DNA from 4 places in the Rhizobium sp. FG96 genome. Region 4 is predicted to be linked to each of the others. Evidence: predicted binding sites of a transcription regulator. Region 4 holds the regulator's gene; each other region holds the start of a gene.
What was found. Region 4 encodes PhoB, which activates phosphate uptake and scavenging genes when phosphate is short. Its sites were predicted from a motif close to TGTCATNNANCTGTCAT; they were not measured.

Region 1 (7,055 bases), on a different contig from region 4:
GTGCCGGCCAGCACGCCGACCGGCGTGCCGATGATGACAGCGAGAACCACCATCATCAGGCTCCCCATGAAGGCGTTGGCAAGGCCGCCGTCTTCGCCTGGCGGCGGGGTCATTTCGGTGATGAGCTTCGGGCTCAGCGCCGAAAGGCCGTTGATCAGCGTCGTCCAGAGGATCCAGATCAGGAAGATCAGGCCGAGGCCGGTGGCGGCGACGCAAAGCGTCAGCGCGATGGCGCTCTTGATCTGGCGGCTGCGGTAGAGGGAGGAGGAAACGCTCATGTTACTCGCCTCTCTGCTTTGCCATGCGCAGCAGCATCAGCTTTGCGGCGGCAAGGACGATGAAGGTGACGACAAAGAGGATGAAGCCGAGAGCGATCAGCGACGAGAGATAGATGTCGGTATCGGCCTCGGTGAATTCGTTGGCGATGGCGGCAGCGATCGAGTTGCCGGGCTCCATCAGCGATATGGCGATATTGTGCGTGTTGCCGAGCACGAAGGTGACGGCCATGGTTTCGCCGAGCGCACGGCCGAGACCAAGGAAGATGCCGCCGACGACGGCAGTGCGGGTATGCGGGATGACGATATCGCGCACCACTTCCCAGCGGGTCGAACCCAGCGCATAGGCCGATTCCTTCAGCTGCGCGGGAACGACGAGGAAGACGTCGCGCATGACCGAGGAGATGTAGGGGATAATCATGATCGCCAGCACGATGCCTGACGTCAGCATGCCGATACCCATCGGGGCGCCGGAGAACAGAAGACCGATGCCGGGGATCGGGCCGAGCCAGTCGATCAGCGCCGGCTGGACGTAATCGGACATGAAGGGGGCGAAGGTGAAGAGGCCCCACATGCCGTAGATGATCGAGGGAATGCCGGCGAGCAGCTCGATGGCGCCGCCGATCGGTCCGCGCAGCCAGCGTGGCGCGACTTCGGTGACGAAGACGGCAATGCCGAGGCTGATGGGAACGCCGATCAGCATCGCCAGCGCGGAGGTGACCAGCGTGCCGTAGATCGGCACCAGACCGGCAAAGTGCTGGGCGACGGGATCCCATTCGGTGCCGGTGATGAAACCGAAGCCGAAGGTGCGGAAGGCCAGAAGCCCGCCCCATGCCATGGAAATTGCAGCGGCCAGAAGGGCTGCGAGGACGAACAGGCCGCAGCCCATCACGATCCAGAAGAAAATGCGGTCGCCGGTGGCGCCATCGCGGCGCTTCACCTCCGGCCCGACGGCCGGCAGCGATGCCAGTGCTTCGCTCATATCTATACTCGACTTGCTTTTGAGGGGGCTTCAAAGCAATCGGGGCAGAGAGAAACGCTCCCTGCCCCGGCATTCACGGAGGACTTAGCCCTTGAAGGACGCGGTCCAGTAGTCTTCGATCTGCTTGACCAGGCTGGCCGGCAGCGGAACGTAGTCGAGGGAAGAGGCTTCCTTCTGACCGTTCTCAAGCGCCCACTTGAAGAAGGCGAAGGCGGCCTTGGAGCGCTCGGCGTCCTTCGGCTGCTTGTACATGATCGCCCAGGTGGTCGCGGTGATCGGCCAGGCCTTTTCGCCCGGAGCGTTGGTCATGATCAGGTAGAAGTCCTGAGCCTTGCCCCATTCGGCGCTGGCAGCAGCAGCCGAGAAGCTGTCTGCATTCGGCTTCGGATACTGGCCGGCAGCGTTCTCGACGAGAACGTAGGGCAGCTTGTTCTGCAGGGCGTAGGCGTATTCGACGTAACCGATCGAATCCTTGACGCGGGTGACGTAAGCAGCAACGCCTTCGTTGCCCTTGCCGCCGATACCGACCGGCCAGTTGACGGCGGTGCCTTCACCGACCTTGGACTTCCAGTCCGGGTTGACCTTGGAGAAGAAGTTCGTCCAGTTGAACGAGGTGCCCGAGCCGTCCGAGCGGTGAACGACGGCGATCTGGCTGTCGGGCAGCTTGAGGCCCGGGTTCAGGTCGGCGATGGCCTTGTCGTTCCACTTGGTGACGTTGCCGAGGTAGATGTCGGCGAGAACCTTGCCCGAGAGCTTGAGTTCGCCGGACTTGATACCCTTGACGTTGATGACGGGAACGATGCCGCCGACGACGACCGGGAACTGGCCGAAGCCGCCGGCCGAAAGGTCTTCAGGCTTCATCGGAGCGTCGGACGCGCCGAAATCGACCGTTGCAGCCTTGATCTGGGCGATACCGCCGCCCGAGCCGATCGACTGGTAGTTCAGCTTGTCGCCGGTCTGCTTGTTGTAGTCTGCCGACCACTTGGACAGAACCGGATAAACGAAGGTCGATCCGGCACCCGTGATGTCGGCGGCCGAAGCGGAGACTGCGAAAGCCGCAGCCAGGCCGGCGCCGAGGCAGGTCGAAAGAAGTTTTTTGGTGAGCATTATGGTCTCTTCCCTGAATGGAACGAACAATCGACGAGACCGGCGCCATGGAGGGGGTATCCATTGGCAAGGGCGCTGAAATTTCCCGTCGCAAAGGCGGGCTAGGCGCTGCACATTACAGTTTGATGACAGTTCTGCGACAGTTCGGAGTCAATGCCTCAAGGCGGAACATGCGTGCAGAAGTGTTCATTCACTAAATCAAGGATTTAACTTGTAAGGCTCTGGAAAGATTACAAAATGTTAATGTCGAGCTGCGTTGGTTTGACGCAGCTCGACACCCAGGCTTACCGATTAAGCGACGCCGTAGCGGCTTGCCGGCTTGTTATGAGAGAGGTTCGGACCGAGTGCGTGGCGCGCGGTCGTGAAGGCTTCGTAGTCGGCAGGATCCGGGAGCGACGGAATGGTCACGACTTCGCCCTGATCGAAACCGGCGAGCGCGGCATCGACGAGATCAGTGACCTCCATGACCATCGACGGCGGCAGCTGATCGATGGAATTGCCGGCGCGCTCGAAGATTTCGGTGCGGGTGAGGCCCGGCAGAACTGCCTGAACCTTGACGCCCTTCGGACCCGCTTCGGCATGGATCGACTGCGTGAGGTTGAGCACGAATGCCTTGGTGGCATTGTAGGTACCGTGGAACCGCTCAGCGAGGAAGGCCACGACCGAGGCGATGTTGATGATGCTGCCCTTGCCGCGCTTGGCAAAGGTCTGGGCGGCAGCGACGCCGAGGCGGTTGACGGCAACGACGTTCACTTCGATCATCGTCTCGAGATAATCGATATCATCTTCGAGCATCGTGGTTTTCGAGCCGATGCCGGCATTGTTGACGAGAAGCGTGATCGCCTCGTCTTCCCGCAGCCGCTTCTCAACCTTGCGCACTTCGTCGCGATTGGTCAGGTCGGCCTGAAACACCTCTGCCTTGATGCCATGAGCAGCCGAAAGCTTGTCCGCCAGAGCCTTCAAGCGGGCGGCGTCGCGGGCCACCAGCAGCAGATCGTAGCCACGTTTTGCAAGGCGATCGGCATAGGTGGCGCCGATGCCGGCGGAGGCCCCGGTGATGAGAGCAGTACCAAGAGACGAGTGTGACATCGCTAAATCCTTTTCGATGCGTTGGTAATTAGTGGTATATGCCACTATATTGAGATCGATTGGATTTTGCGCAAGAGCGCACGGCAGAAAATAATCAAAGGCGATTGACGATCGCCCACGATGCGGGGAGATGGGATCAGGAGATCGACGATGGATGAGAAAGTACCGGTTTACGAAAGCTGGGCCGTTTGCAGCAACAGCGCGCTTCGCCGCGCAACGCGACAGCTCGGGCAGCTCTACGAGGATGTGTTTGCGCCGAGCGGGCTGAGAGGCACGCAATTCAGCCTGATGACGCAGATCCACATGAACGGCGGGCCCTCGCTGAAATTCCTGGCCGACGGGCTCGTCATGGACCTTTCGGCACTCGGCCACACGCTGAAACCGCTGATCCGGGATGGGCTGGTGAAGCTTGAGCCGGATGCGAAGGACAAGCGCGTCAAGCGCGCCATGCTGACGCCGGCCGGCATCGCCAAATGGGAGGAAGGCAACCGCCTCTGGGCCGAAGCTCGCGACCGCTTCGAAAACGCCTTCGGCGCTGAAGCCGCGGCAGAGCTGCGCAACACGCTGAACCGCATTTCCTCGGCAGAATTTGCCGAGAGTTTCAGACGTTGAGACGGCTCGCCGCTACAGCCGGATCACATAATCCTTGCGAGTCGTTTCAATGACTTCCCAGGTTCCCTTGAAGCCGGGTCTGAGGATCATGCGGTCACCGGCCTTGAGGTGAACGGCGGCGCCGCCGTCTTCGGTAACGATCGAGTGACCGGAGAGGACGTTGAAATATTCCCATTCGTCGTAGGAAATGCGCCACTTGCCGGGTGTCGCTTCCCAGATGCCGGCGTAGAGGCCGCCTTCGGCTTCCTCGAAATTCCAGGTGCGGAACTGCGGATCGCCGGAGAGGATGCGGTCCGCATCGGGAGCACCGGCCTCCGGTTCGACGGCGTCGATATCGAAAACGAACTGGTTCGGCATAGGGCCTCCTAGCGGGCGGATGTGAGGAGCTTCATGCCGAAGCCCATGAAGATGACGCCGGCCATGGCATCGATGACGCGGCGGCCGCGGGCATAGGCACCGGCAACGGCCGGATTGCGCAGGATCGTCAGCACCAGCGTGTACCAGAGCGACGAGACCAGAACCATGGTGGCGACGGCGAGCGCGCCATGCATCCAGGAGTGATCGGCAGGCAACGTCGCGGCGAAGAGACTGGCGACGAAGAAGGCGGATTTCGGATTGGCGAGATTGGTGGCGAGGCCGGACCAGAAAGCCTGCTTCGGGCTGATTGCGGGGCGAAGCACGGGTTCGCCCGGCAGCGCACCGTGCCGGTAGGTGCGCCAGAGCAGCTTGGCCCCAAGCCAGAGAAGATAGGCGCCACCGGCGATCTTCAGGAAGAGATAGGCGAAGGGGGCGGCCGCAAATAGCGCGCTGATCCCGAGCCAGCCGGCCAGTCCCCAGCAGAAGGTGCCGAGAATGACGCCCGCGATCACCGCGACCGCAGCGCGCGCAGAGCCTTCGAGCGCCGTGCGCACCACGAGGAAGAAATTCGGGCCGGGCGTGATGGCGGCAACGGCCCAGATGGCGGCAACGGAGAGAAGAAACATGGGGCTGCGGACTCGCGAGAATGGATTTCGAGCGCGAGCTTAGAGGCTTTGCATCCGGCGGCCAAGGCCGTGGGCGGCGCTATTCGAGCCCGACGCGCGTTGCTCCATCTCGAAAGGGTGCCTGATCGGCCGGGGCCAGGTGGAAGGCGATGAAGAAATCGTCCATGCGATAGCCGGGATATCGTTGGTTCAGCGCCGCGACATGCGCCCGCCCCTCATCGAGCCGGCCTGCGATCGCAAGGCAGAGCGCCGCAATCGCCATGATATGGGCATGCGCATTCGGGCGGGCCGCCGCCCTCGCCGCCCAGTCGGCTGCCTCGTCGAAACGGCCGAGGCGCACCAGCGCGATCGCCCGGCTGGCCAATATGCCGAAGAGCATCGGATCGAAGGGGCTAAGCGATTGCGACTGGTCGGCTGCGGCCAGCGCCGACAGCGGATCGCCGGATTGGCATTGAACGAAGGCCAGCGAATAATGCGCGATCGCAAAGCTCGGGCTGAGATCGACGGCCTGCTGCAGCTCGGCGACCGACTGGTCATGCTGCTTGCGCAGGAAATGTGCCCGGCCGAGGGAAAGATGGGCGGCCGGATCGCGGTCGTCGGCCATCAGCCCCTGATTGGCGGCGCGATAGGCGAGCTCGGTTTCCGTGTCGCGGTCCGCCCAATGCTGAAAGGCGCTCTGGAAATGCGTGAAGGAGAGCCCGGCATAGGCGCGTGCGAAAGTCGGATCGAGGCTGATCGCCGTTTCGAAGAAATTCCGTGCCTGGTCGTTATCACCCTTGGTGAAGCGGAACATGTGCCAGAGACCGCGGTGATGCGCTTCCCAGGCATCCAGCGAATTGGGCGGCTTCAGGATGGCGCGGTTGCGTTCCAGCGTCTCCACCTCGCGCTCGATCGAGGCGACGACGCGGGTGCCGATCTCTTCCAGCAAGGTCAGCGTTTCCGCCGCGTTCTGATCGAGGCTGTCGGCCCAGACGATGGTGTTGGTCCGCGCCTCGGTCAGCTCCAGCCGGACGACAAGGCGGGTTGCGATGCGCTCGAAGGTGCCGTTGACGACGTAATCGACATCGAGCGCGGCGGCGATCTCGCCGGGAGAGCGCGGCCGCTCCCTCAGCGCAAACATCGTGCCCTGGGCGATCACCCGCAGCGTGCGCAGCTTCGAGAGCCGGGTGATGATGTCATAGACCAGCGCATCCGCCGTGCCGCCGGGGATTGCCAAGGCCGACATATCGTTGAAAGGCATGACGGCGATCGAGGCGCGGCGGGCGCCGCTCTTGGCCCGCTCCGGCGGTTGCGGTTCTGCCGCTGCAGCTGCTGAAGTTCTCGCATTTCGGGCGCCTTCCCAGGTCCGGCGCAGCGAACCGGCATCGAGCCCTTCAGCGGCGAAGGCTCTGGCCGCAGCCTTCATATGCTCCTCCGCCTCGCGGAGACGGCCCTCCGAGGCGAGTGTCGCCAGCAGCAGCTCATGCGGCTTCATATCGAAGGGGGCGATCTCGATCCAGCGGTCGAGATAGGGAAGCCGTTCGCTGGCATCGAGCCGATCGGCGATGGCTGCGAGAATTTCCGCCTGGATTTCACGGAAGCGGCGGCGTTGGGAAACCAGCCATGTCTCGAAGGCCGGATGGCGCTCGATGACGAGGCCATCGAGGAACTCGCCGGATGACCGGTCCGCAAGCTGGCGCAGCCGCTCCCGCGGCAGGCCGCCCAATCCCTCGCGGCAGGCGGCAGTGGCCTCGACGGCATCGATCGCGCAACCGGCAAGATCGAGTGCGACGGTATCGCCATGGGCGATGATGCGCTCGCCGATCAGCGAACGGATCCGGCTGAGGCACCAGCGCAATTCGCCACGCGGATCGTCGGCCACGTCCCAGAGGAGATCGCAGAGCTGCGCCCTGCCCTGCGGATAGGGAGAGAGGATCAGATAGGCGAGCAGCGCCCGCACCTTGCGCGATCCCGGCAGCTTCAGTTCCGCTCCCTCACGGCGGATGGCCATCGGCCCGAGGAGGCAGA
Region 2 (7,055 bases), on a different contig from region 4:
GAACGGCTGCCGAAAGGCCCTCGTCCATCGTAAAACGCTCGCGCGACCAGTCGCAGGAAGCGCCAAGGCGCTTTAGCTGGTTGAAGATCAGGCCGCCCGATTCAGCCTTCCACTCCCAGACCTTGTCGATGAAGGCGTCGCGGCCCATTTCGCGGCGGCCGGGAAGCTGCTGTTCCATCAGCTTGCGCTCGACGACCATCTGCGTGGCGATGCCGGCGTGGTCCATGCCCGGCTGCCAGAGCACGTCCTTGCCGCGCATGCGCTCGAAGCGGATCATGACGTCCTGCAGCGTGTTGTTGAGCGCGTGGCCCATGTGCAGGGAGCCCGTCACGTTCGGCGGCGGGATCACGATCGTGAACGTTTCGGCGCCAGGCTTCTTGTTCGCACCGGCACGGAAGGCATCGGCTTCGTCCCATTTCGCAGCGATTTTCGGTTCGACTGCGGCGGAATCATAGGTCTTGTCGAGCATTTTATGACCAAACTTCGGGGTTTTAGGATGCGGGTTTGTAAATAGGATGGCTGCAGGCAAGTCAATAAAAAAGCCGCCCCGGAGACCGGAGCGGCTTGTTGGATAAAAAGCGTTTCCGGTTAGCGGCGCGGACCGCGCGCCACGCGCTCGATTTCCTCGCGCACCAGCCGCTCGACCAGCGTCGGCAGATTGTCGTCCAGCCACTCGCGCAGCATCGGGCGCAGCATGTCCTCGGCGATCTCGTCGAGCGAGCGGCGCTCAGCACCGTCGATCGCCAGCGCCAGCTCTTCGAAGGAGCGCGCAACCTGAAGGCTGGCATCCTGAGAGATCAGCGCCTGGGCTTCTTCGAGAACCTGCGGCAGGAAGGAGGGAACCGGTGCTTGCGCAACGGGTGCCGGAGCAACCGGGGCTTCAGGCGCCATCGACGCCTGCGGCTCGGCAACCGGCTCGATCTCGGATTCCACGGCCTGCGGCAGCGGCTCGGGCTCGGCAGGCTGAACTTCGGCAACAACCGGAGCAGGCTTCGGCGCCGGCAGCGGCGCGACAACCGGTGCAGCGGCGACCGGCTCGACCGGACGGCGGATCTCCTCGGCAACAGTTGCGGCAACGGGTTCCGGCTGACGGAAAACCGGCGGCAGTTCGCGGGGCGGCTGGGCCGGCAGGCGCTCGGAAGCGGCGCGGACGCGGGCGGCGACATCGGCGAGCGACATCGCGCGCGCCGGCTGCTCGGCCTCGCGGGTGCCAGCCGAGTTGGCGGCAACGAAGCGCGGATCCTGTGTCAGCACCGGCTCGGGGAATTCGACATTGGCGTAGGTGTCATCGACCGTCAGGTGGATGTTGGAATCGTGGCCTTCATCCTCGGCATCGTCACCGTAAACCGGAGGCAAAGACGGGGAAATGGCCTTGCCGGCGCCCGGCTCATTGCTCTCGATGATCTGGCGGATCGACGCCAGGATCTCTTCCATGGACGGTTCACGCGCTACGCTTGGCTGAGCCATATCTATCCCCGTTAAGCTTAAAGCAACGATCGGATTGCATGGAGTGGGCATCCGAATCACCCAGACAGTAGAATACCCCAGACGCGAAAAAAATCATCGCGAATCAAATGAATGCGTCCATGCACAGTTTTGTTGGATGAACTGACGGGCAGCAAATGAAGCATGAAAAACAGAAACGGGCGCCCGTGGCGCCCGCATCGAAAAGCCCTTTGGGAAAGGCTCAGAATACGAATTCGCGAAGCTTGGCAAAGCCCGGAAGCGGCTTGACCGAAGCGTTGAAGAAGACGTTTTCGGAGACGGCACCACGCTCCGAAACGAAAACCTTGGCGCGGGCCGCATTGCCGTAGCCTTCGACGGTGACGAGACGGCCGCCTTCGGCGAGCTGGCCGAGAAGCGAAGCCGGAACTTCCTCGACGGAACCGTTGACGAAAATCAGATCGTAGGGGGCGCCAGCCGTGTGGCCCTTGGCGAGATCGCCTGCAACGACCGAGACGTTCGGATAGCCGGAGAGATTGGCCTTGGCCTGCTCGGCAAGCGATGCGTCGGATTCGAGCGCGACGACGGAGCCTGCGGTCAGCGACAGCAGCGCCGAGGTGTAACCCGTGCCGCAGCCGACTTCGAGAACCGTGTCTTCCTTGGTGATCGCAGCAAGCTGCAGCAGCTTGGCGAGCGGCGAAGCTTCCATCAGGAAGCGGCCGGGACAGATTTCGACATCGTTATCGATATAGGCCAGAACCTTGGCCTTCTCGGGAACGAACGCCTCGCGCGGAACCGTGAGGAACGCGCTCAACACGGAATGGGACGTCACGTCCGTCGTACGGATCTGGTTGTCGACCATCTTTACGCGTGCTGCTTCGAAATCCATCGTATCCTCTCGCCCGGCTACCGCGGCCATGTGTTCCGTCTCTTAATCCCGGGTTCGGATGCTTTCAAGGCTCCGTTCGCGCCTGCGGCAAGAATCCTTGCGGCATATCGGCCGCCTAAGCGGTGCAGGAGCGCTTTCTGAACTCCGAAGTGGAACAAAGCTTTCCCCTGTGGTATTATTGCAACCGGAGGAAATGAGGAGGAGCAGGCCATGTCTGCCTTTTTCGTACATTTGACGTTCTTCGACCTTTTCATCGCTGTGGCGCTCGTCGGCGTACTTTGCTGCGGGCTCGTCAACAGCCGGACGAGTTGAAGATAAACACAGCGCAGCAGGCAGAAATCAGACGGCCCGCTCTTTAGGTTTGAATGCGAAGCACGGGTTTTACGATTTTCATTCTGCTGCTGATCGCCGCCGCGAGCGTCATCCTCGCGGGCGTGCTGTCCTTGCGGCTATCCGTGGCGGGAACGCTCGGAGATTGCTTCGAAGGCGCTTGCGGCTACACGACCGTGTTCGTGGCCTGGCCGGGCTTTACGCTGATCTTTTTCGCCGTCGGCAGCTATCTCTACCTGAAATCCGGCCCGAAGCGCTGATGCAGCCTTCAGGCATCCGTCAGCTTTGTACAGCATAAGCTAAAAAACAAAGGCAGAGACGGAGCCCGCATGAACAGATCCCTGATGCTCGGCGCCTGCTTCATCGGCGGGCTCATCGTCATCATTCTCTGCATTCCGCTGATTGCGTCGAGCACGCCCGGTGTCATCACCGGCGGCATTTCGCCCCTTCCCTCGCTCAGAAGCGTGAATTGAGAGCCTGCGCTCGCCGACCGGCGGCGGGCAGAATCAGCGCATCGTCTTCAGAAGCGCCATGAGGGCAGCGGAATCGGCGCGCGCCATGAGGTCCTGGATATGTCCGTCGACCAGTTCGCCGACGGCATCCACGGCTTCCTGCTCGCTCCACCCGGCCTCAACCGCGGCCTCGATCAGATCGCGGAACGCATACTGCAGCGCATCCTGACAGCGTATGTGCCGGTCCGGATCATCCCTGGTGACAAAGGGTTTTGAGATATTCCTCATATAAGGATAATGAGCGGATTCGCCGAATGATCAAGCGCATTGAATGCGACGGCCTGATGACGGCCCGATTTTTTTCGGAAAACACCTCTTGCGGTTTCCTTTGGATCATTCTAAATCCGCGCCACCACTGAACAAGTCGTTCACGGATGGCCTCGTGGCGGAGTGGTGACGCAGAGGACTGCAAATCCTTGTACCCCGGTTCAATTCCGGGCGAGGCCTCCAACTTCAAACAATCCCCGCTTGAATGATTCCGAATATAATCGCGATGATTTCATCGCGCGGGATCGTATTGCCCATTTTTGGGATAATGCTGTTTTAGGCTTATCTTATTTGTGAATAGACCAATCCTCAACTTCTGATAATATAGACAGATCTAAAATCCCATGTGACGTTGTATCTTGCGTATAGCGGCAGGATAACACATGGCGAAAACACGATATATTTTCGATCATCGATCCGAAAAGGCCGTTCTCTATCAAGCCGGCAAGTTTCTCTTCCCGATCGGCGGCAGCAAGGCCGAGCATTGGGTGGATGGCGACTATGTCTTTTCTCTTGCGACGCAGAAGATCACCTACTGGATTCTCGGCAGGGATTTGTACGGCCATCTCGGCAATGGCGAATTGACGCGCGATCCGGTTTTCTACTTCGGTGAGTGAAGCTCTTGACATTTGCATTAATGAGAACAAAATAGGAACAAACGACGGAGGTTCCTATGACGCATGCCGAGCAGGTTATCGCAAATGCCCTCGCGACCGTCGCCGCCAGCCGGGCGGAACGGGAGAAGGACGAGGAACGCCGCAGGCGGGTTTTCGGCAAGATCGAGATCGGCCTGCCGCTGCCGCAGATCAAGAACAGGCAGCTGACGCTCGATCTTCATTGAGACTGTGACAGCTGCGGCCGCCTGTGTGATCTCAGCCGCAAACGCGTGGAAAAGCCCGAGGCTGCAGCCCTTCCCGGCCAGCTTTTATTGCAACAGAACCCCATTTGTGACAGTTGCGTGACAACTCAAGCATCCACGGGGTCACCATGTTAAGCTGGTTTCGCAAACTTCTTCCGCGCGAAGACCGATTCTTCGATCTCTTCGCTCAGCATTCCCGCACCGTCGTCGGCGCCGCAGAAGCGCTGAACGAACTTCTGGCCGGGAACGATCCCGAGCGCCATTGCGAGCGCATCGTCGCGCTCGAAAACGAGGCCGACGATATTACCCGCGACGTTCTGCTCGCGGTCCGCCGCAGTTTCATCACGCCCTTCGACCGCGGCGACATCAAGGATCTGATCCAGTCGCTCGACGATGCGATCGATATGATGCACAAGACGGTCAAGACCATCCGCCTGTTCGAGCAGAAGAGCTTCGATCCGGGCATGCAGGAGATGGGCAAGGAAATCGTCAAGGCGGCGCATCTGATCGCCGAGGCCGTCCCGCTGCTCGACCGGATGGGCGCCAACGCGCCGCGGCTGACGGCGATCGCCGAAGAGGTGACGCGCGTCGAGGGCCGGTCCGACGAGCTCTACGACCTCGGCCTCAAGGATCTCTTCCGCCGCCACGGCGCCTCGAACCCGATGGCCTATATCATCGGCAGCGAGATCTATGCCGAGCTTGAGAAGGTCGTCGACCGTTTCGAGGACGTCGCCAATGAAATCAGCGGCATCGTGATCGAGAACGTCTGATGGATGCCACCCTCGCCTTTCCGCTGCTTGCCGGGCTGATCGCCGTCGCGCTGTTCTTCGACTTCCTGAACGGACTGCATGACGCGGCGAACTCGATCGCCACGATCGTCTCGACACGCGTTCTCAGGCCGCAATATGCGGTGATGTGGGCGGCATTCTTCAACTTCATCGCCTTCCTCTTCTTCGGCCTGCATGTCGCCGAGACACTCGGCACCGGCATCATCAATCCTGACATCGTCAGTCCGATGGTGATCTTCGCGGCACTGATGGGCGCGATCATCTGGAACATCGTCACCTGGGTCTTCGGCATACCGTCGAGCTCCTCGCATGCACTGGTCGGCGGTCTCGTCGGTGCCGGCCTTGCCAAGGTCGGCTTCAGCTCGATCGTCTGGGGTGGTCTTCTGAAGACGGCGGGCGCCATCGTGCTGTCGCCGATGATCGGCTTCCTGCTGGCACTGTTCCTGGTGCTCGCGGTGTCCTGGATCTTCGTCCGCCAGACGCCCTTTGCCGTCGACAGCACCTTCCGCATCCTGCAATTCGTCTCGGCCTCGCTCTATTCGCTCGGCCATGGCGGCAATGATGCGCAGAAGACGATGGGCATCATCGCCGTGCTGCTCTATTCGCAGGGCTATCTCGGCGGCAGCTTCCATGTGCCGCTATGGGTGGTGCTGTCCTGTCAGGCGGCGATGGCGCTGGGCACGCTCTTCGGCGGCTGGCGAATCGTCCATACGATGGGTTCGAAGATCACCAAGCTCAATCCGATGCAGGGCTTCTGCGCTGAGACCGGCGGCGCGCTGACGCTGTTCGGCGCCACCTGGCTCGGCATTCCGGTCTCGACGACGCACACGATCACCGGCGCGATCATCGGTGTCGGTGCTGCCAAGCGCGTCTCGGCCGTCCGCTGGGGGCTTGCCGGCAATATCGTGGTTGCCTGGGTCGTCACCCTGCCCGCGGCAGCGCTGATCTCGGCGCTGTTCTATTGGGCCGCCAGCCTCTTCGCCTGATGTGAGGCCTCAGTTACCGGCGGGCCTGCCCCGCCGGTGCCACCAGACCGACAGCCTGCGGCGCCAGCGCCGGGCGACCGGCAGGTCGTGCGACAGCACGATGAAGCCCAGCGGCAGCATCCAGAAGCCGAGGATGGGCAAAAATCCCAGCAAACCGCAGATGATCAGCAACAGGCCGATGGCCATGCGTGCGATGCGCGAGCGCGGCAGCGGTATGCGCCATGACCCAAGAATGAGTTCTCCGGTCGTGTGATCGATGCCGAAACGCTTTTCGCGCTTTTTATCCGTGTTGTTTTTCCCGTCAGTCATCCACAGGAGATGGGGATAAGTCCAATAATTGCAAGGAGATGTCATTTTTTTGAAAAAACCGCTTGGCAAATCGAACAAGCATTTGTATTAGCCCACTCACACCGCGGCAAGCGGTGATCCCTGGTAGCTCAGCGGTAGAGCATTCGACTGTTAATCGACAGGTCGCCGGTTCGAATCCGGCCCGGGGAGCCAGTTTCATCAGCGATAAGCTGACAGATTGAATGAGCCGGTTCGACCACGAACCGGCTCTTCTTTTTTCCAAGACATCGAAACTCGGAACAATCATTCGCCTTGCCCCTTACCGCTTTATGGCAGATGACTTTTCAGAACGTTGCGAGCAGGCGCTCCAGGCCTTCATGCGGGAGTTCGGCATCACCGACCGCGACCGGGCGATGCGCCATATCGTCAAGGACTGGCTGATCAGCCACGGCTATACGAAGCCCGCAGACGAGGCCGACAGCACGCAAGAGAGCACGGACGGCCGCGATTCTGAATTCGTGCAATATCCAAGCTATTACAAGGATGGCGGCAGCCTGTGATCAGAGCGCCGAGGCGCCGATCAGGTCGCAATCGATTCTAAGGCCGATATTGCTGACGCAGACGGCTCCGGCATCGGCGGCGACCTGCGCCGGATCATTGGCGGCGAAGCGGAAGGGTGCGGGCACCCGTGTC
Region 3 (7,055 bases), on a different contig from region 4:
GGCGTTCGATCATTTGTGTCAGAGCACGGTGAGGAATGATGCCGGCATATGTGTGCTGCCACGCAAGGCGATGCGCCTCCGATATGGCGCGGGCATCATGCGGCTCAGCCCGCCGAACATCGATCGACAACGTCTTCATAACGCTACTCTGGTCCTTCAGCGGACAATTAACCATATGCCATCACGCGGCCTGGCTGATTGCCCACAGACTTAACATGTGGACGATGGAAAAAATTTAACGCTTTTTTAACCATTGTCACAAGCCGGAATCGGCGGACCACACATAAAAAACCCCGGCGCAAGGCCGGGGTTTGATCTGTTTGAGCACGGCTTAGAGCGCTGCCTTCGACTTTTCGAACCGCTTGCGGTCGTTGGCGTCGAGATACATCTTGCGCAGACGGATCGACTTCGGCGTCACTTCGACCAGCTCGTCGTCCTGGATCCAGGAGAGAGCGCGGTCCAGCGTCATGCGGATCGGCGGCGTCAGCTTGACGGCTTCATCCTTGCCGGCGGCGCGGATGTTGGTCAGCTTCTTGCCCTTGAGAACGTTGACTTCGAGGTCGTTGTCACGGCTGTGGATACCGATGATCATACCCATGTAGACCTTCTCACCGGCGTCGATGATCATCGGGCCGCGATCTTCCAGGTTGAACAGGGCGTAGGCAACGGCTTCGCCGGCTTCGTTGGCGAGCAGAACGCCGTTAACGCGGCCGCCAATTTCGCCCTTGTACGGCTGATAGTCGTGGAACAGGCGGTTCATGACGGCCGTACCGCGCGTGTCGGTCAGCAGTTCCGACTGGTAGCCGATCAGGCCGCGCGTCGGCGCCAGAAACTTCAGACGGATACGGTTGCCGCCCGACGGACGCAGCTCGGTCATTTCAGCCTTGCGCTCAGACATCTTCTGAACGACGACGCCGGAATGTTCTTCATCGACGTCGATGACGACTTCTTCGATCGGCTCGAGCATCTGGCCGGTCGCTTCGTCCTTGTGCATGACGACGCGCGGACGCGATACGGCAAGCTCGAAGCCTTCACGGCGCATGGTTTCGATGAGAACGGCCAGCTGCAGTTCGCCGCGGCCGGAAACGAAGAACGAATCCTTTTCGGAGGACTCTTCGATCTTCAGCGCAACGTTGCCTTCGGCTTCCTTGAACAGACGGTCGCGGATGACGCGCGAGGTGACCTTGTCGCCTTCGGTGCCTGCATAGGGGCTGTCGTTGACGATGAAGGACATGGTGACGGTCGGCGGGTCGATCGGCTGAGCCTGCAGCGGCTGGCTGACGGACGGGTCGCAGAACGTGTCGGCGACGGTGCCCTTGGAGAGGCCGGCGATCGCGACGATGTCACCTGCATGCGCTTCTTCGATCGGCTGACGCTCGATACCGCGGAATGCGAGGATCTTGGAGATACGGCCGGTTTCGATGGTCTTGCCATCGGCATGCAGAACCTTGACGGCCTGGTTCGGCTTGATCGAGCCGGAATTGACGCGGCCGGTGATGATACGGCCGAGGAAGGGGTTGGCTTCGAGGATCGTGCCGATCATCGTGAACGGGCCTTCGTGAACCGTCGGCTCCGGAACATGCTCGAGCACGAGGTCGAGAAGCGGTGCGAGACCCTGGTCCTTCGGACCTTCCGGATTGACGTTCATCCAGCCATCGCGGCCCGAACCGTAGAGGATCGGGAAATCGAGCTGCTCGTCGGTTGCGTCGAGGTTCGCAAAGAGGTCGAACACTTCGTTGATGACTTCTTCGTGGCGTCCATCAGGACGGTCGATCTTGTTGATCGCGACGATCGGGCGAAGGCCGACCTTCAGCGCCTTGCCGACGACGAACTTCGTCTGCGGCATCGGGCCTTCGGAAGCGTCGACGAGAACGATCGCGCCATCCACCATCGAGAGAATACGCTCGACTTCACCGCCGAAGTCGGCGTGGCCGGGGGTGTCGACGATGTTGATGCGGACACCCTTCCACTCGACCGAGGTCGCCTTGGCGAGAATGGTGATGCCACGCTCTTTTTCGAGGTCGTTGGAGTCCATGACGCGTTCTGCAACGCGCTGGTTCTCACGGAAGGAGCCGGACTGCTTGAGCAGCTCGTCCACCAGTGTCGTCTTGCCATGGTCAACGTGCGCGATAATCGCGATGTTGCGAAGTGCCATTGTGTCAAATCTCTGAGGCTGGGGCGCTACGTCGGAGGGAGGCGCCTATTACGTTTGGCGCGCTCATACAGTGTTTTTCGCGATTGCGAAAGGGGTAAGAGGTCCGAAGCGCCATTCCAAGGTTAACTCGTACGTTGCGGGTCGATCACCGTCCGCCACAATTCGTTGTCGTCGCGGTCCATCAGCCGCACCGTCATCTGCTCGCTTTGCCCATCGATATCGACGACGCCGAAGAACTGCATGCCTGATGATGGCGGCAGGTTGGACTCGATGCCGCCGGGTGCCGCCTTGATGAAGCGCACTTCCGGCCCGAACGTGCCATCGAGCTCCTGAGGCCCGTATGTGCCGGAGTGGAGCGGTCCGGATACGAACTCCCAAAATGGCAGGAAATCCTGGAACTTCGCCTTGCCCGGATCGTAATAATGCGCCGCGGTGTAGTGCACATCCGCGGTGAGCCAGACGATATTGCCGATCGCCGCGTCGCGGATGAAACGCAGCAGATCGGCAAATTCCAACTCGCGGCCGAGCGGCGCGTCATTGTCGCCATTCGAGATGGATTCGCTGCCCCGGCGTTTGCCGTAATCGTCCCAGATCACCAGGCCGATGGGCAGATCGCAGGAAATCACCTTCCATGTCGCTGTCGATCGCGCCAGCTCGCGCTTCAGCCACGCGACCTGCGCCTCGCCGAAAATCCGCGACTGCGGCATCAGTTCTTCATCGAGACCATGCGCGTTGGGTCCGCGATAGGAGCGGAGATCGACGAAGAACACATCGAGCAGCGGGCCATAGGAGACCTTGCGGTAGATACGGCCGGGATCCGCGGCGACATAGCGGATCGGCGTCATTTCATGGAAGGCGCGGCTGGCGCGCGCCGCGAGCACAGCGACCGACTTTTCTCTGTAGCGGGCATCGGCGCTGAGATCGGTCGATGGCGACCAATTGTTGAGAACCTCGTGGTCGTCCCACTGGTGGAAGACCGGGCAGATTGCATTGAGCGCCGTCACATGCTCGTCGAGAAGATTGTATTTCCATTGGCCGCGGAACTCGGGAAGCGTCTGGGCGATCGTCCGCTTTTCCTCGGTGACGATCCGGTTCTTCCAGACGCCGCCGCCGCGGAGCGCGATCTCATCGGGGATCGGGTTATCGGCATAGATGGTATCGCCGGAATGGATCATGAAATCAGGCCGGTGATAGGCGATCGTCTGATAGGTCCGCATCCCCTCGTCATCGATACCCCATCCCTGCCCCGCCGTATCGCCCGACCACACGAAGCGGATATTGCGTCTGGAGACCGGCGCGGTGCGGAACTCGCCTCGAATGGGCTCGGAACGGCTGTTGATGTCCTGCAGATCGGCCGCGACGAAGCGATAGAAGATTTCCTGGTCCGGCGGCAGACCGGTCACCAGCAGCTTGCCGGCCAAATCGGTCTCCGGCGTCACGTCGAAGGGCGCGAGCCGCACAGCGTTGGCAAACTTGTCTGTCGTGGAATATTCGACGAACAGCCGCGACGGGCGGTCGACCCGCGTCCAGACGACACCCGAGGCCGCATCGACATCGCCCGATTGCACGCCCGAGGTAAAGACCGGCCGGCTCGACGAGCCGCGGGCGTAATAGGGCATTGCCAGGCTTGCCGCCGCAAAGCCGCCGACTGCACCCACCGACGTCAGGAACCGGCGGCGCGTCGTTTCCTTCAAGATCATTCCAAGGCCCTTCAGGAGCGGGATCGAATCGTCCCGCCCCAGCCTTGGACACCCGTCATGTCAGTCTCTTGAAAGCCGCATGACGGTTTGCCGAAACTTCGGCGACAGTTTTGTTACGCGTCGCTGCCGGACAATTCCTTGAAGGTCGAAAGCCCCTTCTTGATCAGCATCGCATCCGGGCTCGGCAACTTGCCGCGGAAGCCCTTGTAGGCATCCTCGGGATCGATCGAGCCGCCGGTCGAATAGATGTTGTCCTTCAGCTTCGCAGCCATCTCGCGATTGAAGGCATCGCCGGTTTCCTCGAAGGCGGAAAAGGCATCCGCATCGAGCACTTCCGACCACATGTAGGAATAGTAGCCGGCCGAATAACCGCCCGAAAAGATATGCTGGAAATGCGGCGAGGCATGACGCATGACCAGCGACTTCGGCATGCCGAGCTCGGCAAGCACCTCGGCCTGGACCGCCATCGGATCATCGACCGCATCGCGCGTATGGAATTCCATGTCGACGATCGCCGAGGAGGTGAACTCTACCGTGTTGAAGCCGGCATTGAAGGTGCGCGCCGCCAGAACCTTGTCGAGCAGCGCCTGCGGCATCGGCTCGCCCGTTTCGAAATGCACCGCATACTGCCTGAGGATCGCGGGCACCGTCAGCCAGTGCTCGTAAAGCTGCGACGGAAGCTCGACGAAATCGCGCGAGACGCCCGTACCCGAGACCGACGGATAGGTCACGTTGGACAGCATGCCATGCAGCGCATGGCCGAACTCGTGGAACAGCGTGCGCGCATCATCGAGCGACAGCAGCGCGGGCTTGCCTTCGGCGGGCTTTGCGAAATTGCAGACATTGTAGATGATCGGCAATTCGCCCTTGTTGCCGTTCTTCAGCGTCAGCTTGTGCTGCGACTGGAACGAGCTCATCCAGGCGCCCGAGCGCTTGGAGCCGCGGGCAAAATAATCGCCGAGGAACAGCGCCACCAGCTTGTCGCTGGCATCGCGGATCTCGAAAACGCGCACATCCGGATGATAGGCAGCGATACCCTTCTTCTCGACGGCACGGATGCCGAACAGGCGGTTCGCGACATCGAAGCAGGCTTCGATGATCTTCTCCAGCTGCAGATAGGGCTTCAGCTCGGTCTCGGAGAAATTGAACTTCTGCGCCCGGATCTTTTCCGCATAGAAGCGCCAGTCCCAGGGCATCACCTCATGGTTCTTGCCATCTTCGGCAATCAGCTTGGCGATATCGGCCTCTTCCTCTCGGGCACGCCCCACAGCCTTCGTCCAGACGGCGCGCAGCAACTCGTCGACGGCTTCAGGCTTCTTCGCCATCGTGTTGTCGAGCTTCAGCTCGGCGAAATTGCCGTAGCCGAGAAGCGCGGCCATTTCCTTGCGAAGCGCCAGCGTCTCCTTGATGATGCCGCGATTATCGGTGGCGCCGGCATTCTCGCCACGGGCGACCCAGGCCTTGAAGGCCTGCTCGCGCAGATCGCGCTTCTCAGAGAAGGTCAGGAACGGTTCGATGATCGAGCGCGACAGCGTGACGGCAAATTTGCCCTCCTCGCCGCGCTCGCGCGCTGCAGCCGCCATCGCATCCTTGAGGAATTCGGGCAGGCCCTCGAGCTCCGGGCCATCGGAGAGAAGGAGCGACCAGCTCTTCTCGTCGGCGAGCACGTTTTGACCAAAATTGGTGCCGAGGCCGGCCAGCTTTTCGTTGATGCCGGCGAGCTTCTCCTGCTCCGGCTTCGGCAGCTTGGCACCGGACTTGACGAAGCCCTTCCAATGCCGCTCCAGCACCCGCGTCTGTTCCAGCGACAGGCCGAGCTCTTCGCGCTTTTCCCAGAGTGTATCGATGCGGGCGAAAAGCGCGGCATTCATGCCGATCTTCGAATAGTGCCGCGACATCTTCGGCGATATTTCCCGCTCCAGCGCCTGGATGACCTCATTGGTATGAGCACCCGCCCGGTTCCAGAACAGTGCCGAGACCCGCGAAAGCTCATCGCCGGCAATTTCCAGCGCCACGATGGTGTTCTCGAAAGTCGGCGCATCCGGATTCCCGGCGATCGCACCGATCTCCTTCTCATGAGACGCAAGCGCCGCATCGAAGGCGGCGGCGAAATCGCCGTCATTGAGCGCATCGAAGCGCGGCAGGCCGTGATGCCCGTTCCAGTTGACGAGCGCCGGATTGAATTCTGGTGTGGAAGGCATGCTGAGATCCTTTTACGCAAGGCAGGTGAAAGGCAATATAGGTGACCCATCGCGGCATTGGTATGTTGCTGATCAAATTCGTCTTTTGCCGGTCACCAAAGAATTGATCCACAAGAACTGATAGACGAAAATTAACTAATTGTTAACGATTGCACCGCCGCGGCCCAAAGGCTAGTTTCCTCTTACTCTTTTCGTAAGGGGACATGGGTCATGGAAATATTTTCTATGCGGTCTTCTCAGAGTTTGCTTTTTAAAAACAGCGATAATAACGCAAAGTCTTCGAAGACCTCTGATATTGAATTCGATACTGGTACGTCTGCACAAACCGGCTTCAGGCTGGAGGACGATAAACCTGCAGATAGCCCTGACTTCACATCGGTCAGCCCGGGTGAGTTGCGCAGCTATGCGCGCCAGAGCTACGATTCGGGCGCGCTCGATCAGCAGACCTACGCGGCCATCTCCGAACCCTTGCCGATGCACGCTATCGATGCACAGGGCAATATTCTGGATCTGACGGGCGTCACCGACGGCACCGCTTTCAATTTCCGTGACTATTACGACAATCAGCTGCAGATCGCGAAATCGCTCGGCGATTCCAATGGCGCGAAGACGCTGCAGTCGATCGTCGATTTCATCGGAAGCTGATTGATCAGGCCTTCCGCCAGCCGAGCAGGCCAGGCGTCGCATGCCATAGGGCCTGCACCGCAAAGCCCATGAACAGCACGCCCGAGCAACGGACGATCAGACGCTCGTGGGCGCGATAGAACCGTCGCACCGCACCGGCGCCGATGATCGTCACCAAGATGATGTCGGCAGTGACAAAGCCGACGAAGGACACACAGAGCATCAGCGGCAGGGCGGCGAAATCCAGCGCGCCAGACGAACCCGCGACAAGGGCGGTGAACGTCGCCAGCGCAACCGGATAACCCTTCGGGTTGGTGACGCCAAAAATCAGGCCACGCCGGAACGGACGCTCGACCACGACAAGCGCTTGACCGT
Region 4 (7,055 bases):
ACTTGCCGGTACGGCCAACGCCGGTCTGCACTTCGTCGAGGATCAGCAGCAGGCCATGCTCATCGCAGAGCTGGCGCAGCGCCTTCATGAACTCGACGGTCGCCGGGCGGATACCACCCTCACCCTGTACGGGCTCGATCAGAATGCCTGCCGTTGCGTCGGTGATCGCCGCGCGGACGGCTTCGACATCGCCGAAAGGCACCTGGTCGAAACCGGGGGTCTTCGGACCGAAGCCTTCGAGATACTTCTCCTGGCCGCCGGCGGCGATCGTCGCCAGCGTACGGCCATGGAAGGCGCCTTCGAAGGTGATGATATGGAAGCGCTCCGGATGGCCCTTCGAATACTGGTAGCGGCGCGCGGTCTTGATCGCGCATTCCAGGGCTTCCGCACCCGAGTTGGTGAAGAACACCTTGTCGGCGAAAGTCGCTTCCGTCAGCCTCGTCGCGAGCTTTTCCTGGCCTGGGATCTCGTAGATGTTGGAGAGGTGCCAGACCTTCTCGGCCTGCGCCTTCAGGGCATCGACAACATGCGGATGGCTGTGGCCGACAGCGGTCACGGCAACGCCCGCGCCAAAATCCAGATATCGCTCGCCGGTCTCGGTAATCAGCCAGACGCCCTCACCTCGCTCGAACCGCAGAGGGGCACGAGAATAGGTATCATATAGCGGCGCGGCTTCAGCCATGGCGCGGTCTCCTGTCAGCGTTATGGGCAACCGGACTCCGGCTAAAAAACCAGGTCCGAAAAATTAAAAATGCCGCCTCTCGGCGGCGCTGTGCACTATTTACTTTTCGCACTGCAATGTCAACAAAACTACGGCTTTCGTGGCTTCTGGGTGACGCTCAAGCGATGTCGCGTTTCATCAACAGCTAATGTTGCAGAAATGACTCTGTGGGGAAGCAAGTTGGGGAAAACTTGAAATTCGATTCATCCGGATTCCCGCGACTCTTGTCACGGAGTCAGCCTCACACTAGGTTAAAACTCAATTACTAGACTGCATGCGGCGGAACTAGTCACCAAAATTAGTCAAGCGTTTCTTGTGTCGGATTCATCCGGGGCAAACGGTGAAGGATTCTGCCTTCACAACGCTTAAACGGCGGAGACACAGGGCATGAACTGGACAGACGAGCGGGTCGAGAAACTCAAGAAACTGTGGTCCGAAGGGTTGAGCGCGAGCCAGATCGCGGCGCAACTTGGAGGCGTAAGCCGGAATGCCGTTATCGGCAAGGTTCACCGTCTGGCACTGCCGGGCCGTGCCAAGGCCGGCGGCAATGCGACGGCGGCACGGGCTCCGAAGCGCACGACTTCGGCACCGCGCGCTCCGAACTACGCATCGCGCATGACGACCCGCACCGTTGCCCGCCCGCAGGGCGCAACGATGCTGAAGGAAGAGATCGAAATCGACGTCATGGAGGAGATGGAATATCGTCCGGCTTCCAACGTTGTCGTGCCGATCTCCCGCCGTCTCGGCCTGACGGAACTGACCGAGCGCACCTGCAAGTGGCCGGTCGGCGATCCGCTGAAGGACGATTTCCATTTCTGCGGCTGCGAAAGCCCGGATTCTTCGCCCTACTGCACCTATCACCAGCGCCTGGCTTACCAGCCGGTCAATGATCGCCGCAGGGCCGCAGCCCGGGCAAACTGAGCCGGGTAAAGACAAACGAAAAACGGGCCTTTCGGCCCGTTTTTTTGTATCTGCATGTCAGGAGGCCGTAGCCTCCTTGATCACTCAGGCTTCCATGGAATAACCGGCACCGCGGACGGTGCGGATGACATCCTGCATGTTCGAGAAGTTGAGCGCCTTGCGCAGGCGACCGACATGGACGTCGACGGTACGCTCGTCGACATAGATGTCGTGACCCCAGACGCCGTCGAGCAGTTGCGAGCGCGAGAAGACGCGGCCCGGCGACGACATAAGGAACTCCAGGAGGCGGAACTCGGTCGGTCCGAGACGGACTTCGCGGGTCTTGCGGTGAACGCGGTGCGTTTCGCGGTCGAGTTCGATATCGCCGCACTTCAGCACGGTCGAGAGAACTTCCGGCTTGGCGCGGCGCAGCATCGCCTTGACGCGGGCAACGAGCTCGGGCGTCGAGAACGGCTTCACGACATAGTCGTCCGCGCCGGTCGACAGGCCGCGAACGCGCTCGCTTTCCTCGCCGCGCGCCGTCAGCATGATGATCGGCAGACGCTCGGTCTCCGGGCGCATGCGCAGCCGGCGGCAGAGCTCGATGCCTGATACGCCAGGCAGCATCCAATCGAGGATAAGAAGGTCCGGCGTGCGCTCCTGAAGGCGGATTTCCGCCTCGTCGCCGCGCAGGATGGTATCGACTTCGAAACCTTCGGCTTCGAGATTGTAGCGAAGAAGCACGCTCAGTGCTTCTTCGTCTTCAACGACTGCAACTCTCGGGATCATTCTATTCTGTCTCCTGAGGCCCGGTCCGGATGATTATTCCGTTACCGCGCCGACGGTGTTGGCGGTGTCGTCCTTCGGACGCTCGCCTTCCGGCTGAGCGCCGGTCGCCATGTAGTAGATGGTTTCAGCAATGTTGGTGGCGTGGTCGCCGATGCGCTCGATGTTCTTGGCGCAGAAGAGCAGGTGCGTGCAGCTGGTGATGTTGCGCGGATCTTCCATCATGTAGGTCAGGAGCTCGCGGAACAGCGACGTGTACATCGCGTCGATTTCCTCGTCGCGCTCGCGGATCGACTTCGCCTTGTCGGCAGCGCGCGTCGTGTAGACGTCGAGCACCTCCTTCAGCTGGACGAGCGCGAGCTCGGAGAGATGCTCCAGGCCACGGGCGAGCTTGCGCGGAACGCCGGTGCTCTGCACGGCGATGACGCGCTTTGCGGTGTTCTTGCCGAGGTCGCCGACGCGCTCGAGGTCTGCGGCAATGCGGATCGAACCCATGATCTCGCGCAGGTCCGACGCCATCGGCTGGCGGCGGGCGATGGTGACGATCGCCTTGTCGTTGATCTCGCGCTCGGCGTGATCGAGGATCACGTCGTCGGAGATGACCTTCTGCGCCAGCGCCGCGTCGCCGTTGACGAGGGCGCGGACAGCGTCGGAAACCATCTGCTCGGCCAGGCCGCCCATTTCGGAAATGCGGCGCGAGAGGAACTTCAGGTCTTCGTCATACGCAGAAAAAATATGTGTCGATGCCATGGGGAAAGTCCTTGAGTGTCTATCGGGGGTCGTGACGCCAAAGATCAGCCGAAGCGGCCCATGATGTAATCCTGGGTGCGCGGATCGTCCGGATTGGTGAACATCTTGTCGGTGTCGTTCTCCTCGACGAGGTTGCCGAGGTGGAACATGGCCGTGCGCTGCGAAACGCGGGCGGCCTGCTGCATGGAGTGCGTGACGATGACGATCGTGTAGGCTTCGCGCAGCTCGTGGATCAGTTCCTCGACCTTTGCCGTGGCGATCGGATCGAGTGCCGAGCACGGCTCGTCCATCAGGATGACTTCAGGCGAGACTGCAACGGCGCGGGCGATGCAGAGGCGCTGCTGCTGACCGCCGGAGAGGCCGGTGCCGGATTCATGAACGCGGTCCTTGACCTCGTTCCAGAGGCCGGCGCGCTGCAGGCTGGTCTCGACGATCTGGTCCATGTCGGCCTTGGTCTTAGCGAGACCATGGATGCGCGGGCCGTAAGCGACGTTCTCATAGATCGACTTCGGGAACGGGTTCGGCTTCTGGAACACCATGCCGACGCGGGCGCGCAGTTCGACGACGTCGATATCCGGATCGTAGATATCGTCGCCATCGAGCGTGATCTTACCGGTGACGCGGCAATTGTCGATCGTGTCGTTCATGCGGTTCAGGCTGCGCAGGAAGGTGGACTTGCCGCAGCCGGACGGGCCGATGAGCGCCGTGACGGTGTTTTCGCGGATGTTCAGCTTGACGTCGAAGAGGGCGCGCTTTTCGCCGTAATAGACGGAAACGTCCTGGCCGATCATCTTGTAGGGAATGCTGTTCATTTTCTGGTCCAGAGCCTTTTCAACTGCTGCTTCGGTCAACATGTTCATTGTTTCTACTCCGTTTACCAGCGGCGCTCAAAGCGACGGCGCAAGAGGATGGCTCCGAGGTTCATGACGATCAGGAACAGGAGGAGGACGATAATGGCACCCGACGTACGTTCCACGAAGGCGCGTTCGGCTTCGTTGGCCCACATGTAGACCTGGACTGGGAGGGCGGTGGACGGGTCGAGAGGCGTGGCCGGTGCATTGGCGACGAAGGCGACCATGCCGATCAGCAAGAGCGGCGCGGTTTCGCCGAGCGCGTGCGCCAGGCCGATGATGGTGCCGGTCAGGATGCCCGGCATGGCGAGCGGCAGCACATGGTGGAACACCATCTGCATCTTCGAGGCGCCGAGACCGAGAGCGGCCGCGCGGATCGACGGCGGGACGGCGCGAAGAGCCGCACGCGTCGCGATGATGATCGTCGGCAGCGTCATCAGCGTGAGCACCAGACCGCCGACCAGCGAGGCCGAGCGCGGCATGCCCATGAAGTTGATGAACACTGAGAGACCGAGCAGACCGTAGACGATCGAGGGAACCGCAGCCAGGTTGTTGATGTTGACCTCGATGAGATCCGTCAGCCGGTTCTTCGGCGCGAATTCCTCGAGATAGATCGAGGCGGCGACACCGATCGGCAGCGACAGCACAAGAACGATCGCCATCAGATAGAGCGAGCCGATGAGGGCAACGCCGAGGCCGGCGGCTTCAGGACGGCTGGAATTGCCGTTGACGAAGAGGCCCGTGTTGAACTGCTTGAAGAGAGCGCCGCTCGACTTCAGTTCGTTCATCCAGCCAACCTGCTTGTCGTTGACCTTGCGGTTCTTCTCATCGACGCTCAGATCGATCTGGCCCTTGTTGGCGCTGTCGACATTGGCGTCGGCGAGAACCGTAACGTTGATCGTCTTGCCGATGATCGACGGGTCGGCGACGACCATGTCGCGCAGCTGGATCGGAGCGCCCTTGGAGAGCATCGCCGATGCATCACGCACGTCGGGACGGCTCGATGCGTTGATGTTGAGCTGCTTGACGATGGCGTCACGCAGCAGGGCGCCGTAATTGGCGGCGATCAGGACGGACGGATCGGTCGCGCGCTTGTTGCCCGGATCGATCGTCTTTTCAGTGAACTCGATCGGCAGCGAGATCGCGGTCTGCTGGAAGGCCGTGTAGCCCTGACGGATGACCGTCGACAGCAGGATGACCAGGAAGATCAAGCCGAAAGCGATAGCGGCCATGCCGTAAGCCTGGAAGCGGCGTTCGGCGGCATAGCGGCGCTTGATGCCGATGTCGCGGCGCGCAGGCGCCTTGGATACGAGAGTGCCGGAAACCGGAGAAGCGATATTCGTCATTCGTACTGCTCCCGGTATTTGCGCACGATGTAGAGCGCGTAGATATTGAGGCAAAGCGTGATCAAGAAGAGCGTGATGCCGAGCGCGAAGGCGACGAGCGTCTGCGGCGAGGTGAACTCAAGGTCACCCGTCAGCTGGTTGACGATCTTGACCGTCACGGTGGTCATCGGCTCGAAAGGATTGATCTGCATGCGGGCGGCAACACCGGCCGCAAGCACGACGATCATGGTTTCGCCGATGGCGCGCGAGGCGGTCATCAGCAGTGCGCCGACGATGCCCGGGAGAGCAGCGGGAAGCACTACCTTCTTGATGGTTTCGGAGCGCGTGGCACCGAGGCCGAGCGAACCGTCACGCAGGGCACGCGGCACGGCGGTGATGATGTCGTCCGACAGCGAGGAGACGTATGGGATCAGCATGATGCCCATGACGATACCGGCGGTCAGAACGCTCTGTGCCTGGATGAAGTTCGTGTAGTTGCCCGTCAGGAGGCCGCTGACCTGCGAGGAAAGATCGCGCAGGAACGGACCGACGGTGACGAGGGCGAAGAAGCCGTAGACGATGGTCGGAATACCGGCCAGAACTTCGAGCAGCGGCTTTGCCAGCGAGCGAAGTTTCGGCGAGGCATACTCGGCCATGTAGATCGCCGCAAACAGGCCGACCGGAACGGCGACCAGCATGGCGACGAGGCCGATATAGAGCGTGCCGAGCAGCAGCGGGATGAGACCGAACTGGCCTTCCGACGAGCTGCCGGCGCCGGCAAAGCGCGGATCCCAGACGGTGCCGAAGAAGAATTCGAGCGGTGGGACGCTGGCGAAGAAGCGCAGGGCTTCCGACAGCATCGACAGAACGATGCCGATCGTCGTCAAAATGGCGATCGAGGATGCCAGGAGCAGACCCCAGAGCATGACGCGCTCGACGCGGTTGCGGGCGCGGAAGCGGGGCGTGATGCCGCGCAGCGCATAGAGCGCACCAGCAACGGCAAGCACCAGCACGATGGCGCTCATGATCAGGCGGCTGCCGGCGCTTTCGGCATTCAGCAGCTTGGCGGCGTCCAGCATGTAGGGCTGCGGCTCGCCGGCGAGCGGAACGCCCTTTTCGTTGAGCTTGGCCTGGACGGCCTTGGTGTCGGCACCGAGCGCGGCGAGCTCGTCAGCCGTCAGCAGATTGAAGCCGCGGCCGATGGTAGCGACCATGCTGTAGCTCAAGTCCTGCTCGGCAGCGCTCTTGGCCTTCACATCTTCAGGGAAGGCGTTGCGGACGGTGGATTCGATGATGCCCGGGCTGGCGGCGAGCCAGACACAGAGAACGACGAGGGCCGGAAGGACGGCCCAGATGGCGGCATAGGCGCCATAATAACCCGGCCGCGAATGCAGCGCGGAAGACTTGCCCCCGGCAAGCGCCGTGGCACGGCTGCGGGCGGCCACATAGGCCAGCGCGCCGAACACCACGAGACACAAGAGTATAATGGATGTGCTCATTCTTTACGTCCCCAGGCGCTCAGCCCCAAGAGCATATGCGGCGATGTCCCCGCACAGCTTCCCAATCATGGACAAACTCAAAACCTTGCCATGCAGCGGCAAGGGTACTGTCATTAGAAAACCGGCGCGGCACCCCCTGATGCCGCGCCGGCTTATGCATTACATGGTCTTTTCGGCTTCGACGGCCTTGCGGATTTCTTCGCGCTCGGCGTCCGGAGCAGCA

Region 1: pstS (phosphate ABC transporter substrate-binding protein PstS) is a predicted target of PhoB. The motif match lies at 2,479-2,495, and genes of this name have one in related genera.
Region 2: ACODR6_RS17285 (DUF47 domain-containing protein) is a predicted target of PhoB. The motif match lies at 4,389-4,405, and genes of this name have one in related genera.
Region 3: ACODR6_RS09375 (alkaline phosphatase D family protein) is a predicted target of PhoB. The motif match lies at 3,924-3,940, and genes of this name have one in related genera.

The regions. Positions count from the first base shown of each region.
Region 1 is NZ_JBMDIL010000008.1:281,732-288,786, forward strand. Features, by position in the region: gene pstA (phosphate ABC transporter permease PstA) at 1-278, opposite strand, end outside; gene pstC (phosphate ABC transporter permease subunit PstC) at 280-1,257, opposite strand; gene pstS (phosphate ABC transporter substrate-binding protein PstS) at 1,342-2,364, opposite strand; gene ACODR6_RS18425 (SDR family NAD(P)-dependent oxidoreductase) at 2,656-3,453, opposite strand; gene ACODR6_RS18430 (MarR family winged helix-turn-helix transcriptional regulator) at 3,604-4,065, shown strand; gene ACODR6_RS18435 (cupin domain-containing protein) at 4,078-4,422, opposite strand; gene ACODR6_RS18440 (LysE family transporter) at 4,431-5,048, opposite strand; gene ACODR6_RS18445 (tetratricopeptide repeat protein) at 5,128-7,055, opposite strand, start outside.
Region 2 is NZ_JBMDIL010000008.1:76,270-83,324, forward strand. Features, by position in the region: gene ACODR6_RS17240 (valine--tRNA ligase) at 1-469, opposite strand, end outside; gene ACODR6_RS17245 (PopZ family protein) at 589-1,467, opposite strand; gene ACODR6_RS17250 (protein-L-isoaspartate O-methyltransferase family protein) at 1,688-2,332, opposite strand; gene ACODR6_RS17255 (hypothetical protein) at 2,698-2,922, shown strand; gene ACODR6_RS17260 (hypothetical protein) at 2,992-3,135, shown strand; gene ACODR6_RS17265 (hypothetical protein) at 3,235-3,390, shown strand; tRNA gene ACODR6_RS17270 (tRNA-Cys) at 3,551-3,624, shown strand; gene ACODR6_RS17275 (hypothetical protein) at 3,825-4,058, shown strand; gene ACODR6_RS17280 (hypothetical protein) at 4,115-4,282, shown strand; gene ACODR6_RS17285 (DUF47 domain-containing protein) at 4,429-5,070, shown strand; gene ACODR6_RS17290 (inorganic phosphate transporter) at 5,070-6,074, shown strand; gene ACODR6_RS17295 (hypothetical protein) at 6,084-6,383, opposite strand; tRNA gene ACODR6_RS17300 (tRNA-Asn) at 6,501-6,575, shown strand; gene ACODR6_RS17305 (hypothetical protein) at 6,605-6,922, shown strand; gene ACODR6_RS17310 (hypothetical protein) at 6,923-7,055, opposite strand, start outside.
Region 3 is NZ_JBMDIL010000004.1:182,514-189,568, forward strand. Features, by position in the region: gene ACODR6_RS09365 (GNAT family N-acetyltransferase) at 1-139, opposite strand, end outside; gene typA (translational GTPase TypA) at 332-2,155, opposite strand; gene ACODR6_RS09375 (alkaline phosphatase D family protein) at 2,278-3,855, opposite strand; gene ACODR6_RS09380 (M3 family metallopeptidase) at 3,969-6,056, opposite strand; gene ACODR6_RS09385 (hypothetical protein) at 6,267-6,701, shown strand; gene ACODR6_RS09390 (LysE family translocator) at 6,706-7,055, opposite strand, start outside.
Region 4 is NZ_JBMDIL010000006.1:384,256-391,310, reverse strand. Features, by position in the region: gene ACODR6_RS14995 (aspartate aminotransferase family protein) at 1-682, opposite strand, end outside; gene ACODR6_RS14990 (GcrA family cell cycle regulator) at 1,109-1,642, shown strand; gene phoB (phosphate regulon transcriptional regulator PhoB) at 1,727-2,410, opposite strand; gene phoU (phosphate signaling complex protein PhoU) at 2,444-3,157, opposite strand; gene pstB (phosphate ABC transporter ATP-binding protein PstB) at 3,202-4,017, opposite strand; gene pstA (phosphate ABC transporter permease PstA) at 4,032-5,354, opposite strand; gene pstC (phosphate ABC transporter permease subunit PstC) at 5,351-6,832, opposite strand; gene ACODR6_RS14960 (substrate-binding domain-containing protein) at 6,992-7,055, opposite strand, start outside.